Regions from separate parts of the Achromobacter sp. D10 genome, predicted to be linked through region 3. Evidence: predicted binding sites of a transcription regulator. Region 3 holds the regulator's gene; each other region holds the start of a gene.
The links. The regulator HrcA, encoded in region 3, represses chaperone genes, less so after heat shock. The targets are predictions, from matches to a motif close to TTAGCACTCNNNNNNNNNGAGTGCTAA.
Positions count from the first base shown of each region.

Region 1: a site for HrcA is predicted at 4,727-4,753, ahead of rpoH (RNA polymerase sigma factor RpoH). Genes of this name have one in related genera too.
Region 2: a site for HrcA is predicted at 5,582-5,608, ahead of groES (co-chaperone GroES). Genes of this name have one in related genera too.

Region 1 is NZ_JAYJLE010000001.1:838,437-845,771, forward strand. It holds gene VCS63_RS04040 (glutamate synthase-related protein) at 1-1,634, opposite strand, end outside; gene VCS63_RS04045 (hypothetical protein) at 1,982-2,746, opposite strand; gene fghA (S-formylglutathione hydrolase) at 2,979-3,845, shown strand; gene VCS63_RS04055 (hypothetical protein) at 3,942-4,631, shown strand; gene rpoH (RNA polymerase sigma factor RpoH) at 4,800-5,684, shown strand; gene cpdA (3',5'-cyclic-AMP phosphodiesterase) at 6,134-6,973, opposite strand; gene VCS63_RS04070 (cation:proton antiporter) at 7,158-7,335, shown strand, end outside.
Region 2 is NZ_JAYJLE010000006.1:33,811-41,145, reverse strand. It holds gene VCS63_RS17975 (transcriptional regulator GcvA) at 1-107, opposite strand, end outside; gene VCS63_RS17970 (aldehyde dehydrogenase (NADP(+))) at 245-1,831, opposite strand; gene VCS63_RS17965 (MFS transporter) at 1,879-3,210, opposite strand; gene VCS63_RS17960 (iron-containing alcohol dehydrogenase) at 3,302-4,435, opposite strand; gene VCS63_RS17955 (LysR family transcriptional regulator) at 4,565-5,485, shown strand; gene groES (co-chaperone GroES) at 5,667-5,954, shown strand; gene groL (chaperonin GroEL) at 5,992-7,335, shown strand, end outside.
Region 3 is NZ_JAYJLE010000002.1:294,634-301,968, forward strand. It holds gene dapB (4-hydroxy-tetrahydrodipicolinate reductase) at 1-619, opposite strand, end outside; gene VCS63_RS08180 (outer membrane protein assembly factor BamE) at 635-1,171, opposite strand; gene fur (ferric iron uptake transcriptional regulator) at 1,324-1,743, shown strand; gene recN (DNA repair protein RecN) at 1,884-3,539, opposite strand; gene VCS63_RS08195 (NAD kinase) at 3,554-4,453, opposite strand; gene hrcA (heat-inducible transcriptional repressor HrcA) at 4,594-5,598, shown strand; gene hemH (ferrochelatase) at 5,644-6,759, shown strand; gene VCS63_RS08210 (hypothetical protein) at 6,749-6,982, shown strand; gene grpE (nucleotide exchange factor GrpE) at 7,209-7,335, shown strand, end outside.

The DNA.
Region 1 (7,335 bases), on a different contig from region 3:
TGGCGGAAGTAGTTGTAGAACGGCTTGGCGCGGTCGGACAGCACGGCCAGCGGCGCGTCGTTGCCCATCGAGCCGATGACTTCCTCGCCTGTCGTGGCCATGGGTTCCAGGATGAACTTGTAGTCTTCTTGGGTCCAGCCGAAGGCCTGCTGGCGGTCCAGCAACGATACGGACGACTGCGTGGCGACGGCGGCCTGGCGCGGGGCCGGCAGCGATTCCAGCTTGATCTGCAGGCGTTCGATCCATTGGCGGTACGGACGGCTGTTGGCCAGTTGCAGCTTGATCTCGGCGTCGTCGATGATGCGGCCCTGTTCCAGGTCGATCAGGAACATCTTGCCGGGCTGCAGGCGCCACTTCTTGATGATGCGGTTTTCGGGGATCGAGAGCGTGCCGGCTTCCGAGGCCAGGATGACCATGTCGTCATCGGTGACCAGGTAGCGGGCCGGGCGCAGGCCGTTGCGGTCCAGCGTGGCGCCGATCTGGCGGCCGTCGGTGAACGCGACCGCGGCGGGACCGTCCCAGGGCTCCATCATGGCAGCGTGGTACTCGTAGAAAGCGCGGCGGCTTTCGTCCATCTGCGTATGTTGTTCCCAGGCTTCCGGGATCATCATCATCATGGCGTGGGCCAGCGAGTAGCCCGAATTCACCAGCAGTTCCAGGCAGTTGTCGAACGTTGCGGTGTCCGACTGGCCTTCGTAGACGATAGGGTACAGCTTCTTCAGGTCCTCGCCCAGCACGGCCGACTGCATCATGCCTTCGCGGGCGCGCAGCCAGTTGAAGTTGCCCTTGACCGTGTTGATTTCGCCGTTGTGCGCAATCATGCGGTACGGGTGGGCCAGCGGCCAGGCCGGGAAGGTGTTGGTCGAGAAGCGTTGGTGGACCAGCGCCAGCGCCGACACCGTGCGCGGGTCGGCCAGGTCGCGGTAGTAGCGGCCGACCTGGTCGGCCAGCAGCAGGCCCTTGTAGACCACGGTGCGCACCGAGGCCGAGGGCACGAAATATTCCTTGCCGTGCGCCAGGTGCATGTTCTGGATGGCGTGGCTGGCGGTCTTGCGGATGACGTACAGCTTGCGCTCCAGCGCGTCCGGCACCATCACGTCGGCGCCGCGGCCGATGAACAGCTGGCGGATTACCGGTTCGCAGGCACGCACGGCGGGCGACATCGGCATGTCGACGTCCACCGGCACGTCACGCCAGCCCAGGACGACCTGGCCTTCGGCACGCACGGAGCGCTCCAGTTCCTGTTCGCAGGCCAGGCGCGACGCCGTTTCCTTGGGCAGGAACACCATGGCGACACCGTACTCGCCGGGAGGCGGCAGGGTGATGCCCTGGTGGCCGAGTTCGTCGCGGTAGAGCGTATCGGGGATCTGGATCAGGATGCCCGCGCCGTCGCCCATCAGCTTGTCGGCGCCGACCGCACCGCGGTGGTCCAGGTTTTCGAGGATCTTCAGACCCTGCTGGATGATCGCGTGGCTCTTCTTGCCCTTGATGTGGGCCACGAAGCCGACGCCGCAAGCGTCATGTTCGTTCTTGGGGTTGTACAGGCCCTGCGCGGAAGGCAGCCCGATGCGGCTGGCATCGATGGGGGTCGCCTTGGGCGGGGGACAGGAGTCGATCGGGGTAATTTGGGGCATGGCGCGCTCCGCAGTGGGCCTGCGTCGTAATGTTGCAGTGCAGGAGACGGACAATACCCCCGACGGGAGTAGGGCGCAATAGGAATAAATAGGGTGTGTCCCTATTTATAATTGGGATGTGTCATCGGCAAGAAATTCGGTGACGCATCAAGAGCCGCGCCAAACGGGCTTTGCCAAGGGGGTCTGCACCAAGTGGGTGCGTCCGCAGCAGCCAAATGGTCATTTTTGGCTTTATGCGTCCCTATTTAATCAAGCGCTTTCAGTACATTTTCGAGTCGTCGGCCGTTGCGTGAATGCAAAGGTGCGCCATTGAAAATGCGGAACCCGCCGGATGGGCGGGTTCAAGGTCAGGATGAGGTCGACGTGGGGGGGGTCGACGGAGGCGACGAGTTCGGCTCTGTGTCGGCAGGGGTCGCGGCGGCAGGCTTTTTGCGCGGACGCCCGCGCTGGCCCGGGGCGACCCGGCGGCTCGCGGTATGGGCGAGGCTGGCAATGAAAGCCGGACCGCCCAGTGCCCATTGTCCGGAGACCGCCTGGTCGATGCGCTGGGTTTCCTCGCGCGACAGGCCGTCCTGCAGACGTTTGCGGTAGTTGGCTTGGCGGTCAAACGGGGTGTTGCCACAGGCCCAGTAGTCCGCGTGATCCGACTGCCATTGCGCGGGGGCCGCGGTGGTGTTGCCGGTATGGCTGGAAGCCGAGGACCAGGGCCAGGAATCGGGATCCTGGGAGGCGCCGCTGCGCACCGGATAGGTTTCGAGCCAGACCAGGGAGGGCAGCACCCAGGCGCCCGGCTCCAGCAAGGCGGAGCGGTAGCGTCCCGCGAAGACCCGGCCACCGCGCAGGCGCGCGGCCAGGTTGCGGCCCAGCGTCTGCATCAGGCGCGGCAGGCCTTCCTCGTCCGCGGGCGTGGCCAGCAGCAAGATGCGGTCGTTGGCCAGCAGCCAGCCGTGAACCGAGACCCGATGGCGTTGGGCGGATTCGCCCAGCCACGTGGCCAGCTGGTTCAGGATGTCGGCTGGCGCGGGTTGCGACGGCGCCGCCAGCGGCTGGATGAAGTTGGCCTGCACCAGTTGGGGCAGCCCAGGGGCGTACAGACGGGGCAGACGGGCCATAGTGTCAGGACTTGCGTATCTGGAAGAACGGGTTGTCTTCGCTCACGGTATATAAATAGTGCCACGGTGGGCGCCGGTCAAGTCCCGTGATCATGGTCGGGGCATGAAATCGCTTTTTTTTCTGCCGTTCGTACCCCATAAAGCCCAGGTTAACATTCGGCGACGGAACGTCGTACCGTGGGTATCCCCTAGTCCGCGGACGTTTTTTCCCATCTACGACCGGAGGAAAGCAATGGCAGTCGCCCTGGAACTCATTTCGCAGCATCGCTGCTTCGGCGGCTGGCAGCGCTATTACCGGCACGAGTCCGCGGAGATCGGCCTGCCGATGCGCTTCTCCGTCTATATCCCGCCGCAGGCCGAGCAGGGGCCGGTTCCTGTGTTGTTCTACCTGGCGGGCCTGACCTGCACGGAAGAAACCTTCATGATCAAGTCGGGCGCACAGCGCCTGGCCGCCGAACTCGGCGTCATGCTGGTTGCCCCTGACACCAGCCCGCGCGGGGCCAATGTGGCCGGCGAGGACGAAAGCTGGGACCTGGGCACGGGCGCGGGCTTCTACGTGGACGCCACCACCCCCGCCTGGCGCGGCCATTACCGCATGTACAGCTATGTGACGCAGGAGCTGCACGGCATCGTCACGGGCGAAGCGCTACCCGGCGACGCATCGCGCACCGGCATCTTCGGCCATTCCATGGGCGGACACGGCGCGCTCGTCCTGGCGTTGCGCAATCCCGGCAAGTTCCGTTCGGTATCGGCATTCGCGCCTATCGCCGCGCCCAGCCTGTGTCCGTGGGGCAAGAAGGCCTTTGGCGCCTACCTCGGCGACAAGGTCGAGGACTGGGCCGCCTATGACGCTTCCGAGCTGATGCGCGGCGCCACGAACCCCTTCCCGGCCGGTATCCTCATCGATCAGGGCGAGTCGGACCAGTTCCTGGCTGAACAGTTGTATCCCGAGGTATTCGAGGCGGCGTGCGCCGCTGCGGGCCAGCCGCTGAACCTGCGGCGCCAACCGGGCTACGACCATGGCTACTATTTCATCTCGACCTTCATTGAGGATCACATCCGGTTTCACGTCGAGCGGCTTGGAAAACCGGCGCCCTGAGGCCGCGCTTCTATACTGGCGGGCCTGCCGAGGCGGGCTTGCCTGCGCGCGCGTCGGCGCGCCGCCCGCGGTTTGTGCTCAAAAGGAACGCCTGATTTGATCAACGGAATCGCTCCCTTCGTCTGGATCCTGCTGGGTGCCGTGGTCGTCCTGCTGCCCGGGATCGTCATGCTGCTGGGCCGCGGAGGCCCGCGCGACGAACGTGGCCGCAGGATGTTTCAGTTCCGGCCGGTGCGCCGCCTGTTTGGCCTGATGCTGGTGCTGTTGGGATGCGTATCCGGTCTGTTGGCGCTGTCCCTGGTGCAGTTTTTCCGCTTGACGACGGACGAGCCTGTCGCGCGCATCGAGGTTCGCCAGGTGGCCGACGGCCAATTCCAGGTCAGCGCCAGCGCGCCTGGCACCGGGACCAGGCAGTACGTGCTCTACGGCGACCAGTGGCAGATCGACGCGCGCGTCGTGCGCTGGCGTCTGCCTGCATTGATGGCTGGCGTGCCCCCGCTGTACCGGCTGGAGCGGCTGTCGGGCCGCTATAGCGATGCGGCGCGCGAAACCTCGGCCACGCGTTCGGTGCATGCGCTGGACGACTGGCCGGCGCCGGATCTGGCCTCGTTGAAGAAAAATTTCCCGAACTGGTTCCCCTTTGTCGACGTCCAATTCGGCAGCGGCGCCTACATGCCCCTGTTCGATGGCGCCCGCTATCAGGTCCTGATGGATCCGCGGGGGGCGTTGTTCATCCGCCCGGATGGCGAATCCACTGCCGAAGGGCTGAAGCGCCTGGGATGGTAGCGAAGGCGCCCATCGCGCCAGCGGCACCCCGCCGCTAAAAAATAAATGGGGACATATAATGTCAAAGGAAACTTTGACGCGCCGCAATAGTCGAATTAGCACTCCCAATACTAGAGTGCTAACATCGAATCCATGTCGTTATCCCTTCGCCATCCGGAGATCCCCGCTATGAAGCAACCCAGTACCTCGTTGGCCGCTCCTGGCAACGCTCTGGCGTTGGCCATTGCCAATCCGGGCGCACTTGGCACGATCGACGCTTATATTTCCGCGGTTAACCGCCTGCCGGTCCTGTCCGCGGAACGCGAAACCGAGCTGGGCCGCCGTCTGCGCGACCAGGAAGACCTGGGCGCCGCGCGCGAACTGATTCTCTCGCACCTGCGCCTGGTGGTGTCGGTGGCCCGTCAGTACCTGGGCTACGGCTTGCCGCATGCCGATCTCATCCAGGAAGGCAACGTGGGCCTGATGAAGGCCGTCAAACGCTTCGATCCCGAGCGCGGCGTGCGCCTGGTGTCGTTCGCCGTGCACTGGATCAAGGCTGAAATCCACGAATACATCATCCGCAATTGGCGCCTGGTGAAGGTCGCGACCACCAAGGCCCAGCGCAAGCTGTTCTTCAACCTGCGCAGCATGCGCCCGGACGGTCAGACGCTGGATCCGGACCAGGTCGACCACATTGCGCGCGAACTGAACGTGCGCCGCGAAGACGTGAGCGAAATGGAAGTGCGCCTGTCCGGTCGCGATATGTCGCTGGAAAACCAGGACGACGACGATGACAGCTACGCGCCCATTGCCTATCTGTCGGACGAGGGCCGCCAGGAACCGACCCGCGTGCTGGAACGTGCCGCCCGCGACCAGCTGCAAAGCGCCGGCCTGACCGACGCGCTGGAAGCGCTGGATCCGCGTTCGCGCCGCATTGTCGAGGCCCGCTGGCTGCAAGACGACGGCGGCGCCACGCTGCACGAGCTGGCGCAGGAGTTCGGCGTGTCGGCCGAGCGCATTCGCCAGATCGAAGCGGCCGCCTTGAAGAAGATGCGCGGCAACCTCGCGTCTTGATTCCTGATCGACCTACGCAAAGGGCCGCAATTCGCGGCCCTTTTGCTTTGTGGACAGAGGGCGGCGGCGCATGAATAAATTGATACAAATTCGAGCGGAAATTTTGCGCGGCGCGAGAAACTTAATGCGGAAGGCGCCGCCTAACTTCATGTAGACCGCGAACTTCGGTTGGCCGTCTTGTCATCCGTCTCGGCTTCTCCTCTTTCCCCTCCCCTATGAGACGGATGCTTGCGGGGCACCATGCATATCTGGTGCCCCGTTTTTTATGGTGCCCCCACGCTGCGCAAGCTTTGCTTGCTTGCTGCCCCCGAGGGGGCTGGCCCGCCTTGGGGCGGCCCGGCGGCGGGCCGGCTATTTTTGCGGAGGCTGTGTTCACCCCCACGCTGCGCAAGCTTCGCTTGCTTGCTGCCCCCCGAGGGGGCTGGCCCGCCTTGGGAGGTCTCCACTGCCTACGCCGCTTGCGCTTTGTCCTGCGAGGTCAAGGCGGGATGCCACAGCGCATCCTGCACGCGGCGCACGCCTGTCGCCATCGAACCGTCCTGGTACAGCTTGATCCAGCGGTAGCCGGGGGCCATGTTGTCCACCACATGCTTGCCGTCGCGGATGCTGAACTGGAAGCAGGTCGATGGCGTGGCCAGCATGCGCAGGTTGTGGCGGCGACGGTCGAATTCGTGGTGCACATGGCCCCACAGCAGCACGCGGACCTGGGGCCAGCGTGTCAGCAGTTTGAATAGCGCCTGGGGGTTGTCGATCATCATCGAATCGTGCCAGTGGCTGTCGATCTGCATGGGGTTGTGGTGCATGGCGATCAGCGTATGGCGGCCCGGAGCCTCGGCCAGCGCGGCCTCCAGCAGATCGAGCTGGCTCTGCGGCAGGTGCCCGGCGTTGGAGTTGGGCACGGTGGTGTCCAGGGCGACCACGCGCCATGCGCCCACGTCGGTCACCGGAGCGGACCATTCAGGCAGCTCCTGGCGCATCACCGCCGGCAGGTCATGGTTGCCCGGCAGGCAGCGGATGCAGGCTTGCTCCAGGGCGGGCGCTTCGGACAGGACGCGCGCCAGCCGGCGATAGGCCGCGGCTTCGCCGTCCTGGGACATGTCGCCCGTGGCCAGCAGCAGATCGGGGTGCTTGCCGTCGGCTTCGATCTGGCGCAGCACCGCGCGCAGGCTGGCGTCCGTATTGACGCCCAGCATCGAGGTTTCCGGCTCGCCGAACAGATGGCTGTCGGTCAGCTGGACCAGCATGGCGGGCGCGTCGTCGCGCCGGGTCAGGGAATGGATCCGGGCCAAGTGCCGCTCCTGCAAAGTTTGTGCGATTCCACATTACCCAAAAAACATGGGCCGACGCGTATCGCAGGTCCGCATTGGGGTAACGAAACGTGCATTCTCCACGATTCCTGACGGTTTCCGGCCCGGTCCGACGGGAAAAAGCCGCTATTCTTGTGAAACTTCACACAAGCTCCACCAACAGACCATGGATGTAGGTTTTCTCGTATTCGGCTTGGCCGGTTTGTTAACGCTGGTCTGTTTCATGCCGCCGCTGGCCGGCCGCCTCAAGCTGCCCTACTCGGTGCTGCTGGCTATCGTCGGCTGTCTGCTCGGCATCATCGTGCACGTGCATGGCTGGGCGCCCAGCTGGATCGGCGATTTCC
Region 2 (7,335 bases), on a different contig from region 3:
GCCGAAGACGTCACAAACAATTCTTCGGCCGCTTTGGTGAAGCTCATGTGTCGCGCCGAGACCTCAAATGCGCGCAGCGGATTCAAAGGGGGGATTTTTCTAGCCATAGGAGAAGCGCGCATCCATCCGGAGTTGCAAAAAAAGTCGCTCATTGGGCGCCAATGAGCGACTTTACATGGCCTCATGCGAGCCGCGGCCGACTGCGGCGCCGCCGCGTGACTCGTGACCGGATTCTACCCCTGCTTCAGGGCTGCTCCATCGCGCCATCGACCAGGCGCCACACGCCCTGCGGATTCGCCTGCTGCAAGGCAGCCGGAAGCAATTCGTCGGCGATGTCCTGGTAGCAGACCGGCCGCAGGAACCGGTCTATGGCGCTGCTGCCCACCGAGGAGTACATGGCATTGGAGGTAGCCGGGAACGGCCCGCCATGCACCATCGCGTGGCAAACCTCGACGCCGGTCGGAAAGCCATTGGCCAGGATCCGGCCGCACTTGCGTTCCAGCACAGGCAGCAAGCGGCGCGCGGCGCTGTGATCAGCCTCGTCCAGGTGCAGCGTCGCTGTGAGCTGGCCTTCGAGCAGATCGGCCACCTGCAGCAGTTCGTCGAGGCTGCGCGCCTTCACCACCACGGACGCGGGGCCGAACATTTCGGCCTGCAGCTCGGGCGTGCGCAGCAGGCGCTGGGCATCCGTCACGTACAGCGCTGCCTGGGCGGCATTGGCCTGGCCGCCGACCTGCGCGCCGCTGGCCACTCGCTCCACACCTTCCAGAGCGTCCACCTGCGCGCGGCCGCTCTCATAGGCGGCGTGGATGCCTGGCGTGAGCATGGTCTGCGCCGCCTTGGCGCTCAGCGCCTTGCCGGCCGCGGTCACGAAGCGCTGCAGATCGGGTCCGTCGATCGCCAGCACCAGGCCGGGATTGGTACAGAACTGGCCGGCGCCCATGGTCAGCGAGTCGGCAAAGCCCTGGGCCAATGCCTCGGCCCCCGCCGACAGCGCCCGCGGCAGCAGGAACACGGGGTTGATGCTGCTCATCTCGGCATAGACCGGAATCGGCTCGTGGCGGCTGTTGGCGATGCGCAGCAGCGCCAGGCCGCCCTGGCGCGAACCCGTGAAGCCGACCGCCTTGATGCCGGGGTGCGCGACGAGCGCCTCTCCAATGTTCCTTCCCGCGCCGATCAAGAGGGAGAAGACGCCCTCCGGCATGTCCAGCCGCTCGGCCGCCTTCTGTATGGCCCGGCCGACGAGTTCCGAGGTGCCCAGGTGCGCGCTATGCGCCTTTACGATGACTGGCGCACCCGCCGCAAGCGCGGAAGCGGTATCGCCGCCGGCCACGGAGAAGGCCAGCGGGAAGTTGCTGGCGCCGAACACGGCCACCGGGCCCAGCGGGATCTTGGCCAGGCGCAGGTCGGCGCGTGGAGCCGGCTGGCGCTCGGGCTGGGCCGTGTCGATCGTGGCGCGCAGGAAATGCCCGTCGCGCACGACCTGCGCAAACAGTCGCAGTTGGCCGGCGGTGCGCGCGCGCTCGCCGGTCAGGCGGGCCACCGGCAGGCCGCTCTCGGCGTGGGCTCGCTCGATCAGCGCATCGCCCAGCGCCAGGATCTCTTCGGCAATGGCCTCTAGGAACGCGGCGCGGCGCTCCAACGGCAGATTGCGATACGAGTCGAAAGCGCGGGTCGCCAGATCCACGGCTCGCTCCACGTTCTCGCGCGAGCCCAGGCCGAATTCCGGCTCCGGGATCTCGGCATTGGCCGTGGGATTGAAAGCACGCTGGCTTCCAGCCTGTCCGCGGATGGCTGCACGGCCGATCAGCATTTCTCCAGTGAGTTGCATGGGATAGGTTTCCTGTTGGATGGTTGGAATGGGAGTTTGTGGTGGATTCAGTCGTCCAGCGGCTGGCCGCTACGGTCGCGCGCCATGGCCACGGCCCCGATGGAGACCACTGCGCAAACGGCGAGGAAGAGCACCACGGGCACATAGCTGCCGCTGAAATAGGCGATCAGCGCTGTCGCGATCAGCGGCATGGGGCCGCCGACGAGCGCGGCGCCGATCTGGTAGCCGAGCGACATTCCGGTGTAGCGGATCGAAGCCGGAAACGCCTCGGCCAGCAGCGTCCCGATCATGGCCCCGTAGCTGGCCCAGATGATGCCCAGCCCCACGACGATGGCCAGCGCAGCCGCAGGGACGGACTTCTGGTCCAGCAGCCAGAAATACGGGAAGATCCAGGCAAGGAACGCCAGGCTGCCCAGAATGAAGACCTTCTTGCGGCCGATCCTGTCGGACAGGTAGCCGAAGAACAGCATGAAGGGGAACGCGATCAGCGCGCAGACCAGCACGATGTTCAGGATGGTGGAGCGTGCAAACCCGTGGTCCATCATGTAGGAGACGGTGAAGGTTGCGTAGAGGAAGAAGGTCGAGGTTTCGATGACCTTTGCGCCGATGGCGATCAGCACCTCGCGCCAGTGATGCTGCAGTGTCTCCTTGAGCGGAATGCGCGCACTGCTGCGGGTAGCCTGGATTTTCTTGAACGAAGGCGTCTCGCCCACGGCATTGCGGATCCACATGCCGATCAGCACGAGCACGATCGAGCCCACGAAGGGAATGCGCCATCCCCAGGACAGGAAGGCTTCCTCGCTCATGCTGGCGCTCAGCATGGACGTGATGATGTTGCCCAGTGCCAGGCCCAGCACCGCGCCCGTCTGCGGCACGGCGCCATAGAAGCCGCGCTTGGTGCGCGGCGAGTACTCCACCGCCAGCAATACGCCGCCGCCCCACTCGCCGCCCAGCGCCAGGCCCTGCAACAGACGCAATATGGTCAGTAGTATGGGCGCGGCCAGGCCGATCTGCGCGTAGTTGGGCAGCAGCCCCATAAGCACGGTGGACAGGCCCATGATGGACAACGTCATGGCCAAGGTCTTCTTGCGGCCGACGCGATCGCCGATATGCGAAAAGATCACGCCGCCCAGCGGCCGGATGAGGAACGCCAGCGCGAAGGTCGCCAGCGCCAGCATCTGGCTCACCAGCGCGTTGTCGCTGGGGAAGAACTGCTTGGCAAAAATGATGGACGACATCGTTCCATAGAGGAAGTAGTCATACCATTCGATGGTGCTGCCGACGGCGCTCCCGAAGAGTGCGCGGCGACGCTCGGCGTCCGGAACCATGGTCTCCTTGGAGCTCATGGAATCCAGTGCGTTTAAAGAGGTGCTGCTCATGTCTCCACCTGCTTCTTTCTATGTTTGGCTATGGTTTCGTCATGCACGCCCATGAGCGGCCCGGCTGCGGCCGCCTGGGCATGCGTGGAATTCACATCGATTGCCGCAGCATCTCGACGTAGTCCGCGGCGGACGCTTCCCGCGGGTTGGTGCGGTGGCTGTGATCGGCCAGCGCGCCCTGCACGATGCGGTCGAACAGCGCTTCGTCCACGCCGAGCTGCCCCAGGCCCGTCGGCAACTGCAGTGCGCGGGACTTGGCAACCAGCGCATCCTCGATCGACACCGAAGCCGGCAGGCCCATGGCCTGCGACAGGCGCGCGATCTTGTCCTCGCGCACCACCGATTCGGCGCCGCGGTTGTAGCGGATCACCGCCGGCAGCAGGATCGCGTTGAGCGTGCCATGGTGCAGCTTGGGATTGATGCCGCCCAGCGAATGGCTGAGGCTGTGCACGCATCCCAGGCCCTTCTGGAACGCCAGCGCGCCCTGTAGCGAGGCGCTCATCATGTTGGTGCGCGCTTCGATATCGGCAGGCTCGTGAAAAGCCCGCTCGATGTGGCGCCAGGCTCGCCACAGGCCGTCCAGCGCGATGCCGTCCGCCGGCGGGTTGAAGGCCGGGGCCAGGAAGGTCTCGATGCAATGCGCGATTGCATCCATGCCGGTCGCCGCCGTCAGTCCGGCGGGCAGGCCCAGCGTAAGCGCCGGATCACAGATCGCCACCTTGGGAATCACATACGGAGAGAGGATGCCGACCTTGCGCCCGTCGTCGAGGATGATGATGGCGCCACGCCCGACTTCGCTGCCCGTGCCTGCGGTCGTCGGAATGGCGACTATGGGCAGCGTGGCGGCAGTGATGCGCTGCAGCCCGCCCTCGATCAGCGCGAACTGGCGCAACGGCCCTTCGTGGCGGGCAGCCACGGCCACCGCCTTGGCCAGGTCGATCGACGAGCCCCCGCCCACGGCGACGATACCGTCGCAGCCACCGGTCTTCAGGGCTTCGACACCCGCGCGGACTGCCGATTCGGACGGGTTGGACGGCGTCTCGTTGAAAACTGTGCCCGGCTGGCCGAGCACGGACTGCACCTTCTCGACGATGCCGGCGGCTTGCACGCCCTTGTCCGTCACGATGCAGGGTTTCGCAATACCCAGCTTGTCGCAGACCTCTTTCAGTTCAGCCAGGGCGCCGGCGCCGAAACGCACTTCGGTCACGTAATTGATCAAAGCCATATTGCCTCTTCGTTAAAACAGTTTGCGAAGGGCAGTCTAGGGAGGCGGCCGATTTCGGTACACTGACAGCTTGCGATAGAGATATAACTTTTATTCATAGTGAATCCCGCGCCGAGCCTGAATTCCGTGATGTCGCGGCTGCACGCGAAGCAGTTGCGGCTGCTCATCGCCATCGAGGAAAGCGGCTCCCTGCTTGGCGCGGCGGACAAGGTCGGACTCACCCAGCCCGGTGCGAGCAAGGCCTTGCGCGAGCTGGAACAGACCTTCCAGGTCGAACTCTTCGCACGCACCAACCGAGGGTTAATACCTAATGAAGCCGGAAAGTGCGTGTTGCGGTTTGCGCGACTGATCCAGGCCGACATCAATAACCTGAGGTTTGAGCTGGAAGCGATTGCCAGCGGCGCGGGCGGCCGGCTGGCGATCGGGACCATCATGGGCGCGGTGCCCCTGCTGACCGACGTGATCTCCGACCTGCTCCAGCAGCAGCCGCGCACGACCGTGGAAGTGGTGGAGGACACCAGCGAAACCCTGCTGGACCTGGTGGACCGCGGCCGCCTGGACGCGGCCATCTGCCGCTCCTCGGTAAGCAGGACGCCGGACATTTACGAATCGATCTTCATCAAGGACGAATCACTCTCGGTGATTGCCAACGTCGACCATCCCGCCATGGGATCGGAATCCGTCGAGTTGACCGACCTGCAGGACAGCCGCTGGGTGGTCTACCGCGCCCACATGCCCATGCGCCGGCTGCTGGAACGCGAGTTCCACGAAGCGCAGCTCAACTTCCCGCTACACCTGGTCGAGACCACGTCTACGCTCACCACCCTGTCCCTGCTCAGCCGCAATACCGACCTGGTGGCCCTGGTGTCCGACGACGTGGCGAACTACTTCTGCCGCCACCACCTCGTCGGCGTGCTGCCCCTGCACCTCAAATCGCGCAGCGAACCTTATGAGCTGGTGCTGAGAAATGGCGCGCCACGCAGCCCCACGCTCAACCTGTTGCTGGAATCCCTGAACCGCGTGCTGACCGCCGGCTCGCTCCAGGGCTGACCCGAGGTTCCGCCTCGCTCAAGGGAATTCGACGGCAGCCGCCAATATGTAACAGCGCGCCTTCCCCCCTTGAACCCTAGAACATCATCCCTATAATTAGCACTCGACACCGGTGAGTGCTAACAGCGTTCCCGGGCCTAACCGATCATTTCCTTCTCTTTTTTTGCAACAGGAGTTCCTCATGGCCTTGCGTCCCCTGGGCGATCGCGTGATCGTCAAACGCCTCGAAAACGAGCGCAAGACTGCATCGGGCATCGTTATCCCCGACAGCGCCGCCGAAAAGCCCGATCAGGGTGAAGTCGTGGCCGTCGGCCCCGGCAAGAAGACCGAAGACGGCAAGATCCTGCCGGTCGACCTGAAGGCTGGCGACAAGGTGCTGTTCGGCAAGTACGCCGGCCAGTCCGTGAAGGTTGACGGCGAAGAGCTGCTCGTCATCCGCGAGGACGAAATCCTCGCCGTGGTCCAGTAAACCCCGCCTCAAACGAATTTTCGAAGGAAGCTAAGAAATGGCTGCCAAGCAAGTATTGTTCGGTGATGACGCCCGCGTGCGCATCGTCCGTGGCGTGAATGTCCTCGCCAACGCTGTCAAGACCACCCTGGGCCCCAAGGGTCGCAACGTCGTGCTGGAGCGCTCGTTCGGCGCCCCGACCGTGACCAAGGACGGCGTGTCCGTCGCCAAGGAAATCGAACTGAAGGACAAGTTCGAGAACATCGGCGCCCAGCTGGTCAAGGACGTCGCCTCGAAGACCTCCGACAACGCCGGTGACGGCACCACCACCGCCACCGTGCTGGCCCAGGCCATCGTTCAGGAAGGCCTGAAGTACGTTGCCGCCGGTTTCAACCCGATCGACCTGAAGCGCGGCATCGACAAGGCTGTCGCCGCCGCCGTCGCTGAACTGAAGAAGCAATCCAAGCCGGTCACGACCAGCAAGGAAATCGCCCAGGTCGGCTCGATCTCCGCCAACAGCGACACCTCCATCGGCCAGATCATCGCTGACGCGATGGACAAGGTCGGCAAGGAAGGCGTCATCACCGTCGAAGACGGCAAGTCGCTGGAAAACGAGCTGGACGTCGTCGAAGGCATGCAATTCGACCGCGGCTACCTGTCGCCCTACTTCATCAACAACCCGGACAAGCAAGTTGCCGCGCTGGAAGATCCGTTTGTCCTGATTTTCGACAAGAAGATCAGCAACATCCGTGACCTGCTGCCCGTGCTGGAACAAGTTGCCAAGTCGAGCCGTCCTCTGCTGATCATCGCTGAAGACGTCGAAGGCGAAGCCCTGGCTACCCTGGTTGTGAACAACATCCGCGGCATCCTGAAGACGACCGCCGTCAAGGCTCCTGGCTTCGGCGACCGCCGCAAGGCCATGCTGGAAGACATCGCCATCCTGACGGGCGGCACGGTGATCTCCGAAGAAACCGGCATGTCGCTGGAAAAGGCCGGTCTGGCTGAACTGGGCCAAGCCAAGCGTATCGAAGTGGGCAAGGAAAACACGACCATCATCGACGGCGCTGGCGACAGCAAGTCGATCGAAGCTCGCGTCAAGCAAATCCGCGTCCAGATCGAAGAAGCCACGTCCGACTACGACCGTGAAAAGCTGCAAGAACGCGTGGCCAAGCTGGCCGGCGGCGTTGCCGTGATTCGCGTTGGCGCTGCCACCGAAGTCGAAATGAAGGAAAAGAAGGCTCGCGTCGAAGACGCCCTGCACGCCACGCGCGCTGCAGTGGAAGAAGGCGTTGTGGCTGGCGGCGGCGTTGCTCTGCTGCGCGCCAAGCAAGCCATCGCTGACCTGAAGGGCGACACGCCTGATCAGAACGCCGGCATCAAGCTGATCCTGCGTGCTGTGGAA
Region 3 (7,335 bases):
CGCCGCGCAGTACGGAGAAGCCGATGGTGCCAGGCTTGCGCACGCCGGTATCGCCGTGGCGGCTCCAGGTGGCGACGTCGGGCAGGGCCACGTTCCAGGCCGACGCAATGGTTTCGCCCATTTTCAGCGCGGTCCCTGAGGGGGCGTCGACCTTGTTGCGGTGATGCGCTTCGAAGACTTCGACGTCGTAGCCGGAATTCAGGATGCGTGCGGCCATGTCGAGCAATTTGAGCGTGGCGTTGACACCCACGCTCATGTTGGGCGCGAAGACGATGCCGATCTTCTGGGCGGCGACTTCGATCGCGGCGCGGCCGTTGTCGTCGAAACCGGTCGTGCCGATGACGGCGTTAACGCCATGCTTGACGCAAGCCTGCAGGTGTTCAAGCGTGCCTTCCGGGCGGGTGAAGTCGATCAGGCAGTCGGCCTGGGCCAGGGCATCGAGGTCATCGGTGATGGACACGCCCGTCTGTTTGCCCAACGGCGCGCCGGCGTCCTGGCCGAGCGCGGCCGAGCCCTGGCGATCCAGCGCCACGGCAAGTTGCAGGCCGGAAGCGTTCAGGACGGCTTCGATCAGCATCTGGCCCATACGGCCGCTTGCGCCGGCAATTGCGATACGCATAGAGAGTCCTTGGTGTTACTTGAGCGGTTCGGGGGCGTTGCCGGGCTGGCCAGGATACTGGTTGAGGGGGCTGACCGGAGCGGCGGCGTCACGCTTGCGCTGGTCTTCCTCTTCCTTCTGGCGGGCCTCGTCTTCGCTGAGGCGCTTTTCCGCTTTTTCGTCGGCGACGGCGTTCGGCGTGTTGATCTGGTAAGGCTGCAGGTCGGGCTGCTTGTCGCCTTCCCAGCGGACCAGGCGGTCATTTTCGAACCAGACGGTGAACTTGCGTTCCTGGGCGTCGCCGTAGCCGGGCTTGAAATAGTAGGGGTAGTCCCAACGGTTGGCGTGCAGCACGCTGGTCAGCGTCGGGCTGCCGAGCGCGAAGCGCACTTGTTCGCGTGTCATGCCGGGCTGCAGCAGGGCGACCTGCTCCTGGGTGATCCAGTTTCCTTGCTGGACGCTGGCCTTGTAGGGGAAGCCCCACTTGTCCCCCGAGCATCCGGCCAGGGCGACGGCCAGGGCGGCCACGGCCAGACCGGTCTTCAGCGAGCGGGAGGGAATTCGTGCAATCATGGACACTACGCGCCCCTATTATTTGGAAGCAGACAAAACCGTTATCATAAAGGTTTCATAAGGATAGTTCCGCGTGGCGGCATGATTTCGGTGAGCCGGCTCGCGGTGCACCCATCCTGCCCATGCCAACGCGGACGGAGAGCGATTACACCATGAGCGACCAAAGCGAACTGAAGAACATGGGTTTGAAGGCGACGTTCCCCCGCCTGAAAATTCTTGATATTTTCCGGAAATCGGATCAACGGCACCTGAGCGCCGAAGACGTCTATCGCGCCCTGATCGGCGAAAACGTCGAAATCGGGCTGGCCACCGTCTACCGTGTCCTGACACAGTTCGAACAGGCCGGCATCCTTGCCCGCAGCCAGTTCGACAGCGGCAAGGCGGTGTTCGAGCTCAACGACGGCGATCACCACGATCACCTGATCTGCACGAATTGCGGCAAGGTGGTCGAGTTTTCCGACCCGGAAATCGAAAAGCGCCAACAAAAGATTGCCAAGGACAACGCCTTCGCGCTGGAAAGCCACGCCATGGTGCTGTACGGCATTTGCGGCAGCTGCATGAAGGGCCGTTGATTCCGGCCTGAGCACCAGGCCCGCGGCCACGCTCGCAGCGGGCATGTGAGATCCAAAGCCCCTTCCCACGGAAGGGGCTTTTTTTATCGCCAGGGGATCGCAGCGGAACCAGGGGGGGGGCTCCGCCAGCAGGCGGCAGGTCAGGTCTGGCCGAAACCTTCCAGCATTTCGCGGGCGTGTTCGCGGGTGGTTGCGGTGAGCTTGATGCCGCCCAGCATGCGCGCGATTTCCTCTACGCGAGCCTGCGCGTCTAGCTCTTCGATGCTGGATCGGGTGGTGCCACGCGATTCGGTCTTGCTGACCAGGAACTGGTTGTTGGCGCAAGCCGCGACCTGAGGCAGGTGGGTGACGCACAGCACTTGATGGCGTTCACCGAGCTCGCGCAGCAGCTTGCCGACGGCCTCTGCGACCGCGCCGCCCACGCCGCTGTCGACTTCGTCGAAGATCAGGGTGGGCACGCGCGCGGCGCGGCTGGCGATGACGGACAGCGCCAGCGATATCCGCGACAGTTCGCCGCCAGAGGCTACCTTGGCCAGCGGGCGCGGCGTGGTGCCGGCGTGGCCGGCTACCAGGAACTCGACCTGCTCGTTGCCGTGGGCGGATGGCGCCGACTCGGCCAGCGTGGGCTCGAATTTGCCGCCCTGCATGGCCAGCGTCTGCATGGCTAGCGTGACCTGTTTGCCGAGGTCTTTGGCGACCTTGCGGCGCGCCGTTGTCAGCTTGGCGGCGGCGGCGTCGTATTGCGCCTGGGCGGCCTGCGCCTGGGCGCGCAGGGCATCGACGTCGCCCGCGGCCTGCAGCGCTGCAAGCTGCGTATGCAGCGAGTCGCGCAGTTCGCACAGCGCGTCGGGCTCCACGCGGAATTTGCGGGCGGTTTCGAACACCAGGCCCAGCCGCGCTTCAACGGCGACGAGCCGCTGGGGATCAAGGTCGACGCGGCTGACGTAGTTGTTCAGGTCGGAAACGGCTTCGGTGATTGCGATGCGCGCCGATTCCAGCTCGTCGTGCACGCCTTGCAGGCCGGGATCATGGCGCAGCATCTGCTGGAGGCGGTGGTTTGCCGAGGTGAGCCGGTGATGCGCAGAGTCGCCTTCGCCGTCGAGGGCTTCGAGGATCTGGTTGGCGCCGTCCAGCAGGGATTGCGCATGCGACAGGCGCGTGTGCTCGGACTGCAGCGCTTCCCATTCGTCTGGGCCGAGGTTCAGTTGGTCCAGTTCGTCGACCTGCCATTGCAGGCGGTCGCGTTCGTTGGCCAGGCTGGCGGCGTCTTTTTCGGCGGATTCCAGCTGGCGCGCCAGTGCGCGCCATTGTTTCCAGGCCTGGCCGACGGTGTTGCGCAGTTCGCCATGGCCGCCGTGGGCGTCCAGCAGGTCGCGCTGAGCATCCGAGCGCATCAGGCTCTGGTGCGCATGCTGGCCATGGATGTCGACCAGGCTGTCGCCCAGTTCGCGCAATTGCGCCACGGTGGCGGGCGTGCCGTTGATATAGGCGCGGCTGCGGCCCTGCGCGTCGATGACGCGGCGCAGGGACAGCTCGGTGTCTACGTCGATCTCGCGTTCCTGCAGCCAGGCGATCAGCCCTTTGGGCGTGTCGAAAACGGCCGTGATGTCGGCGCGCGGCGCGCCCTCGCGCAGCATGCTGGCGTCGCCGCGTTCGCCCAGCGCCAGCGCCAGGGCGTCCACCAATATGGATTTGCCTGCGCCTGTCTCGCCGGAAAAGACGGTGAAGCCGGGACCGAAATGGATCTCGGTCTGTTCGACGATGACGAAGTCGCGGATATGCAGGGTGCGCAGCATGTCGGGGCGCTTTACTACTCTACGTTGTCGGTGGCCTCGGGCATCAGGTTCCAATGCAGCTTGCGGCGCAGGGTGGAGAAGAAGCTGTAGCCTTCGGGATGCACGAAGCGGATGGTATAGGGGGCGCGCTGCACGACGATGCGGTCGCCCGGCTGCAGGTCGGACCACGTCTGCATGTCGAAATGCACGCTGGCGCCGACTTCCACGCGGCCCATTGCGGTCAGCGTCATGTTCAACACTCCGGTGTCGGGGATGACGATGGGGCGGTTGGACAGCGTTTGCGGCGCTACCGGCACCAGCACCATGGCGTTCATGCCGGGATGCAGGATGGGGCCGTTGGCCGACAGCGCGTACGCGGTGGAGCCGGTCGGGGTGGCGATGATCAGGCCGTCGGCGCGCTGCGTGTACATGAAGGAGCCGTCCAGTTCGACCCGGACTTCGATCATGCCGCCGCGCCCCGCGCGGTTCAGCACCACGTCGTTCAGGGCGGACGCGGAGTACATCTTCTGGTCGCCGCGCCACACGCTGCCTTCAAGCAGCATGCGTTCTTCGATCTGGAAGCTGCCTTCGAGGACGCGCGCCAGCGCGCCATGCGCGTCCTGCAAGGCGATGTCGGTGATGAAACCCAGGCGTCCGTGGTTGATGCCGACCAGCGGCATGCCGTAGGGAGCCAGGTGGCGGCTTGCGCCGAGCACGGTGCCGTCGCCGCCCATGACCACGGCGAGCGATGCGGTCTTGCCGATTTCCTCGAGCGTGGCGACGGGGTATTCGGTCAGTCCGGTATTGCGCGCCGTGTCCGCGTCGATGAGCACCTGCCGGCCCGCCTGCGTCAGCGCGTGGGCCAGTGCTCTCAGCGGTGTGTCCAGGCCGGTGTCCTGGTATCTGCCGATCAGGGCTACGGTAGGAAAATGCATGGCTGCTTGCGAATGAAAAGGCGAAACCGGAAAGCCGAAACCTGCCCGGGATGGACGGTTTAGCCGATTATATGGGGCCGCATATGGGCTTGCGGGACAAAAATCGCCTCAACTGAAAAAGATTCCCTAAAATACTTGTTATGGATGACCGCGCACGCGCACTACTGAAAGCGTTGATCGAACGCTATATCGCCGATGGGCAGCCAGTCGGCTCGCGGACGCTATCGAAAGTATTCGACTTGTCCCCGGCCACGATCCGCAATGTCATGGCGGACCTCGAAGAACTGGGACTGATCCATAGCCCGCACACCTCCGCCGGCCGTATTCCCACGCCGCGGGGTTACCGCATGTTCGTCGATTCGCTGCTGGCGGTCCAATCCTACCAGCTGGAGCCTCACAACATGGGCGAAATGCTGGCGGCCGCCGAACCTACCCGGGCGGTCAACGCCGCGGCGGCATTGCTGTCCAACCTGACCCAATTCGCGGGCGTGGTGCTGACGCCCAAGCGCGCCCAGGTGTTTCGCCAGATCGAATTCATCCGGCTGTCCGACAAGCGCGTGCTGCTCATCATCGTCACGCCCGACGGCGACGTCCAGAACCGCATTCTTTTCGTGCAGCGCGACTATTCCGAAGCGGAACTGCTGGAAGCCGGCAATTTCTTCAACATGCACTTTGCCGGCAAATCCTTCAACGCCGTGCGGCAGACCCTGTCGACTGAACTGGCGCAACTGCGCGAAGACATCTCGCGTCTGATGCAGGCCGCGGTCGAGGCCAGCGCGGAAGCCGCCGAAGACGGCGATGCCATGGTCATTTCCGGCGAGCGCAAGCTGCTGGACGTAACCGACATCGCATCCGACATGGATCGGCTGCGCAAAATGTTCTCGTTGTTCGAGAAAAAAACCGATCTGCTGCAGTTGCTGGACGTGTCCACCCGCGCCCAGGGCGTGCAGATCTACATCGGCGGCGATTCGCAGCTGGTGCCGATGGAAGAAGTGTCGGTCATCACCGCGCCTTACGGCGTGGACGGCAAGGTCGTGGGCACGCTGGGCGTCATCGGTCCCACGCGCATGGCCTACGAACGCGTCATTCCCATCGTGGATATCACGGCGCGCTTGCTGTCCAACGCCCTCAGCCACAACCAGTAGGTCCATCCGAAGCTACGTCCTCCTCGCGGAGGAAGGGGAGTGTTTGTGTTTCTTCGCCTGTTCAAGTACCTGTGGCCCGAGCGCTATCTGCCGGAACCCGAGCAGGAGGACCCCTTCAATGAAGATCCCGCGCCGCGTGGCGCCGCCAAGCTCGGCGTGCTGCTGGTGAACCTGGGCACTCCCGACACGCCGGACCGGAAAGACATACGCAGGTATCTGCGCGAGTTCCTGTCCGATCCGCGGGTGATCGAGATCCCGCGCTATCTGTGGAAGCCCATCCTGCATTGCCTGGTCCTGACGATGCGGCCCAAGAAGCTGGAGCCGCGCTATGCCGGCGTCTGGATGAAGGAAGGTTCGCCGCTGATGGTGTACAGCCGGCGCCAGGCCGACGGCGTGCGCGCCGCCCTGGCCGAGGCCGGCATCGATGCCGTGGTCGAGCTCGGTATGCGCTACGGCAACCCTTCGATCCCCGACGCCATGTCGCGCCTGCGGCAGCAAGGCTGCGAGCGCATCCTGACCGTTCCGCTCTATCCGCAGTACGCCGCCAGCACCACCGCCACGGTGGTGGACGCGGTCACCCGCCATGCGGCTCGCCTGCGCGACCAGCCCGAACTGCGCTTCATCAAGCGCTTCCACGAAGAGCCTGCCTATCTGGACGCGCTGGCCGGCCGTATCGAACGTTACTGGCAGGATAACGGCAAGCCGCAGAAGCTGGTCATGAGCTTCCATGGCCTGCCGCGCTATTCGATCGAGCTGGGCGATCCGTACTACCGCGATTGCATGGAAACGGCGCGCCTGCTGTCCCAGCGCCTGTCGCTGCCGCGCGAGCAGATCGAGGTGACCTTCCAGAGCCGCTTCGGCACCGCCCGCTGGCTGGAGCCCTATACCGAACCCACCCTGAAGGCGCTGGCCGCGGCCGGGGTGACCGAGGTCGATGTGGTGTGTCCGGGTTTTGTGGCAGACTGTCTGGAAACCCTGGAAGAAATCAGCCTGGAGTGCCGCGACGCCTTCATCGGCGCCGGCGGCAAACAGTTCCGCTACATCCCGGCGATCAATGACGATCCGGCCTGGATCGCAGGGCTGGCCAGCCTGGTGGAACGCCACTTGCAGGGGTGGCCCGGGCAAATCACGGACTTGAAGGAGAAGGCGCATGCACCATGATCCCAAGACTGGAAAGGTCGTCAAAAAGGGGCAGGTCAGCACCCCGGTGGACGAAGATCAGGTAGAGCACGAGCTGGACGAGGCGCTGGCCGAGACCTTTCCCGCCAGCGATCCCATTGCCATCAACCCGGAACCCGACGAGGACCGCGAGGTGGATCGGGCCCTGAAGGACAGTTTTCCCGCCAGCGATCCCGTGGCGCCCGCGCAGCCTCGCAAGAAGTAGCGCCGCTGCGGCGTCCGCCATTTGCCGGATGGCGACTGAAGGCGATGTATTTATGCTTGCAGTCTCGGATTTGACGGCATTTGGCAGAAGTTGGGCGGATTTTTCACGATTTCCGCCTGGCTGCGCTTCTACCCGCCGTCAGGGAATATTTGCTTTCCCGGGCTTGAAATAGGGGTATTGGCCCCCATTCATGTCTGCGAAAGCCATACTTTTTGGAGGATTCCCCATGACGGCACCCAACGAGCCTGTAGATCAGACGCCCGAAGTCGGCCAGAACGCCGATGCGGCTTCCGCCGCCGAGGGCGCCGCGCAGGCCGAGCTGAACGAGTTGCGCGCCCAGCTGGACGCCGCCC